DNA from 3 places in the Streptomyces sp. NPDC050211 genome. Region 2 is predicted to be linked to each of the others. Evidence: riboswitches for the same ligand, from Rfam matches in the RefSeq annotation. Region 2 holds a riboswitch; each other region holds the start of a gene.

Region 1 (2,254 bases), on a different contig from region 2:
GTTGAACTGTGGCCAACGGTTCACGTCAGGCGGCCTGGGAGTTCTTCGGCACGGAACTGAAGCGGCACCGGGAGGATAGGGGGCTCACTCAGGTCGAGTTGGGGGCGCGCGTCTTCGTCTCGGGCGCCTATATCGGGCAGTTCGAGCAGGCGATTCGAAAGCCGCAGTTGGATATCGCCCAGCGGATTGATGAGGTGCTGCAAACCGACGGTATTTTCGAGCGGCTGTGCCGGAAGCTGATTGACGACAAGCGGTATGCGGATTACTTCGCGAGGGCGGCGGAGTTGGAGCGGCTGGCGACGAAGATCTGCACGTTCGCGCCGACGCTTGTGCCGGGCCTCCTGCAGACCGCCGCGTACACACGAGCAGTGACGCTTGCGAGCAACCCCTTCGCCACCGACGCCCACATCGAGGAGAAGATCGCGGCGCGCATCGAACGGGCGCAGATCCTGGACGACGTTACAGGGCCCGTGTATTGGGCGATCCTGCACGAACACGTGCTGCGCATTCCGGTCGGCAGTGCAGCCGAGATGGCTCAGCAGTTGGACCACATCGCAGCGCTGGTACGGCAGCGGAAGGTGCTGGTTCAGGTGCTCCCGACCGCTGTTGGTGCGTACCCCCTCATGGGCCGGATGGTGCAGCTCATGGAGTTCGAGGACGCACCGCCAACCGCCTATACAGAGGCCGTGTATTCGGGGAACCTGCTGGACGATCCGGCCCTAGTGAAGCGCGTACAGGGGGCATACGATCTGCTCAGGGCCGCCGCGCTGCCGCCGGAGGCGTCCCTGGCCCTGATCGAATCGGTGGCGGAGGATCACAGACGATGCGCGAGTACGACTTGACCAACGCGCGCTGGCGCAAAAGCACGTACAGCGACGACAACGGCGGCGAGTGCGTCGAGGTCGCCGACGGAGTCCCCGGTGTCGTCCCCGTCCGCGACAGCAAGAACCCCGGCGGCCCCGCACTCCTCATCGGCGAAGCCGCCTGGGTGGCTTTCATCCGGGCCTGCTAGTCTCCCCGAGCCTCCTGCGGGGGAAGTCCGGTGAGAGTCCGGCGCTGACCCGCAACGGTGTGTGCGTGAGCCCCTTGGGCCGACGTGCAAGCCCGATTACCCGCAGGCGGTTGCCAGCCCATTGACCGCTCGCCGAGGACTGCGAGCCGAGGCGAAGGACCGCCGAGCGTGCGCCCCTCCCCAGGCCGAACAACCGTGCCGTTGCTCGTCGCTGCCCTCGCGATCCTGCTCCTCGTCTCCCTTGTCGCCGGCGTCGGGTTGGGTGCCGCCGGGGTCGGCTGGGGTGACGTCCTCCGTTTCCTCGGGGCCGGGTTCACCGGGGGAACCATTCACTCCGCGGACGTGGCGTCGTACACGATCGTCTGGGAGATCCGGCTGCCGCGTGTCGTGCTCGCTGCCGTCGTGGGGGCGGGGCTTGCGACGGTTGGGGTGGCCGTGCAGGCGATGGTGCGTAATGCGCTGGCCGATCCGTTCGTGCTGGGGATTTCGTCCGGTGCCGCTGTGGGGGCCAACGCGGTCATCCTGCTCGGGGCGTTCGCGGGGCTCGGGGTGTGGGCGCTGTCGGTGTCGGCGTTCTGCTCGGCGCTGGTCGCGATGGCGATCGTGTACGGCGTGGCGCGTTCCGCGACGCACGGGCTGACGCCGCTGCGGCTGATCCTGACGGGGACGGCGCTGGCGTACGGCTTCGAGGCGCTGACCACGGTGATGGTGTTCGGCGCGGCCCGGGGCGAGGCGGCCCGGTCGGCGATGATGTGGCTGCTGGGGAGTCTGGGCGGGGCGACGTGGCCGCGGGTGCCGATCGCCGCCGTGACGGTCGTCGCCGGGTGGGTGTGGCTGCGGTGGCGGGCGGAGGCCCTGAACGCGCTGGCGATGGGGGACGAGACGTCGGCGACGCTGGGGGTGCAACCCGGGCGGCTGCGGCGGGAGTTGTTCCTCGTCACGGCGGCGGTGACCGGGACGGTCGTCGCGGTCAGTGGGGCGATCGGGTTCGTCGGGCTGATGGTGCCGCATGTCGTACGGATGCTGGTGGGCGCCGATCACCGGCGGGTGCTGGCCGTCGCGCCGCTCGCCGGGGCCGTACTGCTGGTGTGGGCGGATGTGCTGTCCCGGCTGCTGCTGGCGCCTGCGGAGTTGCCGGTCGGGGTGATCACGGCGGTGGTCGGCGTCCCGGCCTTCCTGCTGCTGATGCGGCGCGGCGGCTATGCGTTCGGGGGGCGCTGATGCGGCTCGACGTGGAGGGCG
Region 2 (2,254 bases):
GACCTCGGCGCCCTGCCGCGCCAGCGCCCGCTGCTCACCCTGCCGCCGCCCGCGCCGCACACCGAAGTAGTAGGCGAGGGCGCCGGCGCCGATCGCCGCCTGGAGGGCGAACAGCCCCGACTCGATCTCGGCGGAGGGCGGCTCGTACAGCGGCGAGAACCAGGGCTCGTAGTCCGGCTCGATCTCGGTGATCGCCGTCTCCGCCTCACCGTCGGCGCCCGTGAACGGCTCCTCCTTGTCGTCGCCGAGGCCCAGCGCCAGCGGCAGCACCGCAAGGGCGACGACGGCGAGCAGCAGCAGGAGATTGATCTTCGTGTTCCGCTTCATCGGGCCACCGCCTCGGTGCTCGCCTTCTTGGTGAGCAGCACGCCGAGCCGGGTCAGCTCACCCTTGCTCGACTGCACGAGCAGCCGCATCACCAGCACCGTGAGCAGCCCCTCGCTCACCGCGAGCGGGATCTGCGTCACGGCGAAGATGGACCCGAACTTGCCCAGCGCGCCCAGGAATCCACTGCTCGGGTCGGGAAACGCGAGGGCCAGCTGGACGCTGGTGACGCAGTAGGTGGACAGGTCGGCGACGAACGCGCCGAAGAAGACGGCGACCATCAGCGGCACGTCGTACCGCCGGAGCAACCGGTAGATGCCGTATCCGGCCCAGGGCCCGACGATCGCCATCGAGAACACGTTGGCGCCGAGCGTGGTCAGGCCGCCGTGGGCGAGCAGCAGCGCCTGGAAGAGCAGGGTGATGGTGCCCAGCACCGCCATCACCGGCGGCCGGAACAGGATGGCCCCCAGTCCGGTGCCGGTGGGGTGGGAGCAACTCCCGGTCACCGACGGCAGCTTGAGGGCCGACAGGACGAACGTGAAGGCTCCGGAGGCGCCGAGGAGCAGGGTGCTCTCCGGGTGCTCTCTGACTTCACGGGTGAGTGACCGGGCTCCGTGGACGACGAACGGCGCGGACGCGACGCCCCAGGCGACCGCGTGCGCCGGAGGAAGAAAACCCTCGGCAATGTGCATGGCTCAGCAGACCCTCTCCAGCACCTCGTGGATGGTTGACGCGCCTTGGCCGGTCTCCTGGCTGACGGGTACCACCGCCCGTGCTCCGCCTTCCCGGGTCCTGGAGGACCCAGTGGCTGCCCGTGAGGGCCAGAGCCGGACTTCCCGATTCACAGTGGCGAGGGCCGCACCGGTATCGCACCGATTTCCCGTTCACCAAGGCGTGGTGACAGTAGTGCGCGGTGTGGGGTGGTGACAAGCGGCCGCAGGGGGCGCACCGACGGGTGAGCAGCGCCCCGAAGGGGCGCGGGGCTGTGTCTATGTGCGGCTCCGCCGCGTGGGCGCGACCAGCCACAACGAGCCCGCAGACGATCGACGGCCAACCGCGGCACTACCGGCGGAGCTCACGGCAACCCCGGCCCCGCGCACCGCACGTCCCCCACCGGCACCTCCCCGCCCACGAGATACGCCGCCACCGTGTCGTCCACACACGCGTTGCCACGGCTGGCGAACACACCGTGCGAGTAGTCGTCGGCGAGGGTGATCAGCCGCGAGCCCGGCAGCACCTCGCCCAGAGCGCGGGCACCCTCGACGGGAGTGACCGGGTCATGCGCGGAGGCGACCAGCAGGACCGGCGGTGCGTCGGGGCTGCCGAGCGGAGTCCGCCGGGCGGGCCGGTACCGCCAGTAGGCGCAGGTGGACGCCTCCATGCCGGTCAGGACCGGCTGCACGTCGATACGGCGGGTGCGGCGGATGTCCGCCAGAACGCGGTCCGGCGTCGGCGCGGGGCCGTCGGCGCACTTGACGATGCGGTTGGCCGCCTCGTAGTTGCGGGAGTCGGCGCTGTCGAAGGCCGTACCGGGCCGGAGCCCGTCCGTCGAGCCGCCGTCGAGGTAGGCCCGCAGTCCGTCGGCGAGTGGCGCCCAGCGCTCGGTGCGACCCAGGGCGCGATAGACGGCACGGTCGAACTCGGCCGCCCCGAAACCGTCCACCGGCCCGGCGCCAAGACCTCGACGTACCCGCAGATAGGCCCGGCGTACGTCTCCCGCGTCCGTACCCAGGCCGAAGCGCTCGGCGTGGGCGGCGGTCCACTCGAAGAACGTGTCCCGCTGCCGCAGCAGCGCCCGGCTCTGGATCACGTCGAAGTCGTACCAGTCCCAGGGCCCGACCACACTGTCCAGCACCATCCGCCCGACCCGCTGCGGGAACAGCGCCGCGTAGGCCGCGCCGAGATAACTCCCGTACGACACCCCGAGGAA
Region 3 (2,254 bases), on a different contig from region 2:
CACCCGCAACATCTACAAGGACTTCATCAAGCCTGACGCCACGCCGGCGCAGGAGACCAAGGTCTCCAAGCTGGTGTCCCTGCTCGTGAAGGTGGGCGCACTGGTCTTCGTCCTGACCATGGACAAGACGGTCGCGATCAACTTCCAGCTCCTCGGCGGCATCTGGATCCTCCAGACCTTCCCGGCCCTGGTCGGCGGCCTCTTCACCCGCTGGTTCCACCGCTGGGCCCTGCTCGCCGGCTGGGCGGTCGGCATGATCTACGGCACAGTCGCCGCGTACGGCGTCGCCTCCCCGACCCAGGACCACTTCGGCGGCTCCAACAAGGAGATCCCCGGCATCGGCGAGATGGGCTACATCGGCCTCACGGCGTTCGTCCTGAACCTCGTGGTGACGGTCGTCCTCACCTTCGCCCTGAAGGCGATGAAGGCCCCCGAGGGCGTGGACCAGACAAGCCCGGAGGACTACACGGGCGAGGCAGGCGACCCGGGAGTCAAGACGGAACTGCCTCCGGCGACTGCCGGCGCCGTTCACTGAGCTGTACGTCAGAGCACGGGCCGTCGGAGAAATCCGGCGGCCCGTTGTCGTACCTGTCCGGCACACTCACCTGCATGGACATAGTGATCCGGCCCGTAGAACCCACCGAATACGGAGCCCTCGGCGACATCACAGCCCAGGCCTACCTCCAGGACGGCCTCCTGACCTTCGGCGAGAGTGACTGGTACCTGGGCGAACTGAAAGACATCGCGAAGCGCGCCGCCGACGCCGACGTCCTCGTGGCCACACAGGGCGACCAACTCCTCGGCGGAGTCACCTTCGTCCCCTCCCCCGGCCCCATGGCCGAACTCGCCCGCCCCGGAGAAGCGGAGATCCGCATGCTCGCCGTGGCTCACGCGGCCCGCGGCAAAGGCGCCGGAGAAGCCCTCGTACGAGCCTGCGTCGACCGGGCGAGAACCGCGGAGCGCACCGCCGTCGTCCTGTCGACCCAGCGCACCATGCACGCCGCCCACCGCATCTACGAGCGTCTCGGCTTCACCCGCGCCCCCGAACGCGACTGGAACCCGATCCCGGGCACCGAGTTCACTCTCCTCACCTATGAATTGACGCTCTGAAGTCACCGCGACACAACATATAGGGGTGTCACCAGAACCCGGCACAAGATGTATGCTCATGCTCGCTGTCGCCGCAGGGGAATCCGGTGCGAATCCGGAACTGTCCCGCAACGGTGTACTCATGCGTGTTCATACACGTATGGGAGTCAGTCCGAGGACCTGCCGACAGCGCGCCCGGCCACCCGGCCGGTGCGCCCGACGTCCGGGCCTCGTGGAATGGGCCGGTGGGCGCGACGCCATGTGCGCTCGTGTGCTGCCCCCTGCCCTCCGCAAGGCCCCGTGCCGAGCGAGGGAGAGCCCCACGTGACCATCGCGCCAGCCGAACCGGCCTCAGCGATCCAGGACACCGACGGTCCGGGAACCGCACTGCTGCGGACCCTGACCGAGCTGACCGCCGACCTCCCCGACGCCGACCCCGGCCGGGTCGCCGCCGCCGCGCTGCGCGGCAAGTCGGCCCGAGCGGACGAGTCGGAGTTGCGCGAGCTGGCCACCGAGGCCGCGGCCGGCCTCATCTCGGAGGACCCCGCGTACTCCCGGCTGGCCGCCCGTCTCCTGACGATCAGCATCGCCGCCGAGGCGGCCTCGCAGGGCGTCACGTCGTTCTCCGAGTCGGTCGCCGTCGGCCACCGCGAGGGCCTCATCGCCGACCGCACCGCCGAGTTCGTACGGCTGCACACGGCCCGCCTGGACCATCTGATCGACCGTGCGGCCGACGACCGCTTCGGCTACTTCGGCCTCCGCACGCTCCACTCCCGCTACCTCCTCCGGCACCCCCTCACCCGCAAGGTGATCGAGACGCCCCAGCACTTCATGCTGCGCGTCGCCGCCGGTCTCGCCGAGGACGACAGCGCGAGGTCCGTCGACGAAGTCGCCGCGCTCTACGGGCTGATGAGCCGCCTCGACTACCTCCCCTCCTCCCCCACCCTCTTCAACTCCGGCACCCGGCACCCCCAGATGTCGTCCTGCTACCTCCTCGACTCCCCCAAGGACGAGCTGGACTCCATCTACGACCGCTACCACCAGGTGGCCCGCCTCTCGAAGCACGCGGGGGGCATCGGCATCGCCTACTCCCGCATCCGCTCCCGCGGTTCACTGATCCGCGGCACGAACGGGCACTCCAACGGCGTCGTCCCGTTCCTGAAGA

Evidence for each region. Region 2 has a riboswitch for cobalamin ahead of AB0I98_RS00690 (energy-coupling factor ABC transporter permease). Riboswitches for the same ligand answer to the same signal wherever they lie in the genome.
Region 1: it holds a riboswitch for cobalamin, as region 2 does, so the genes downstream of both, AB0I98_RS04705 (iron ABC transporter permease) here and AB0I98_RS00690 (energy-coupling factor ABC transporter permease) in region 2, are expected to answer to the same signal.
Region 3: it holds a riboswitch for cobalamin, as region 2 does, so the genes downstream of both, AB0I98_RS11500 (ribonucleoside-diphosphate reductase subunit alpha) here and AB0I98_RS00690 (energy-coupling factor ABC transporter permease) in region 2, are expected to answer to the same signal.

Annotation. Positions count from the first base shown of each region.
Region 1 is NZ_JBFALC010000003.1:155,394-157,647, forward strand. Features, by position in the region: gene AB0I98_RS04695 (helix-turn-helix transcriptional regulator) at 9-842, shown strand; gene AB0I98_RS04700 (DUF397 domain-containing protein) at 824-1,012, shown strand; cobalamin riboswitch at 989-1,135, shown strand; gene AB0I98_RS04705 (iron ABC transporter permease) at 1,181-2,233, shown strand; gene AB0I98_RS04710 (heme ABC transporter ATP-binding protein) at 2,233-2,254, shown strand, end outside.
Region 2 is NZ_JBFALC010000001.1:159,462-161,715, reverse strand. Features, by position in the region: gene AB0I98_RS00695 (energy-coupling factor ABC transporter substrate-binding protein) at 1-327, opposite strand, end outside; gene AB0I98_RS00690 (energy-coupling factor ABC transporter permease) at 324-1,016, opposite strand; cobalamin riboswitch at 1,046-1,231, opposite strand; gene AB0I98_RS00685 (alpha/beta hydrolase) at 1,400-2,254, opposite strand, start outside.
Region 3 is NZ_JBFALC010000008.1:194,176-196,429, forward strand. Features, by position in the region: gene mctP (monocarboxylate uptake permease MctP) at 1-535, shown strand, start outside; gene AB0I98_RS11495 (GNAT family N-acetyltransferase) at 610-1,110, shown strand; cobalamin riboswitch at 1,133-1,292, shown strand; gene AB0I98_RS11500 (ribonucleoside-diphosphate reductase subunit alpha) at 1,414-2,254, shown strand, end outside.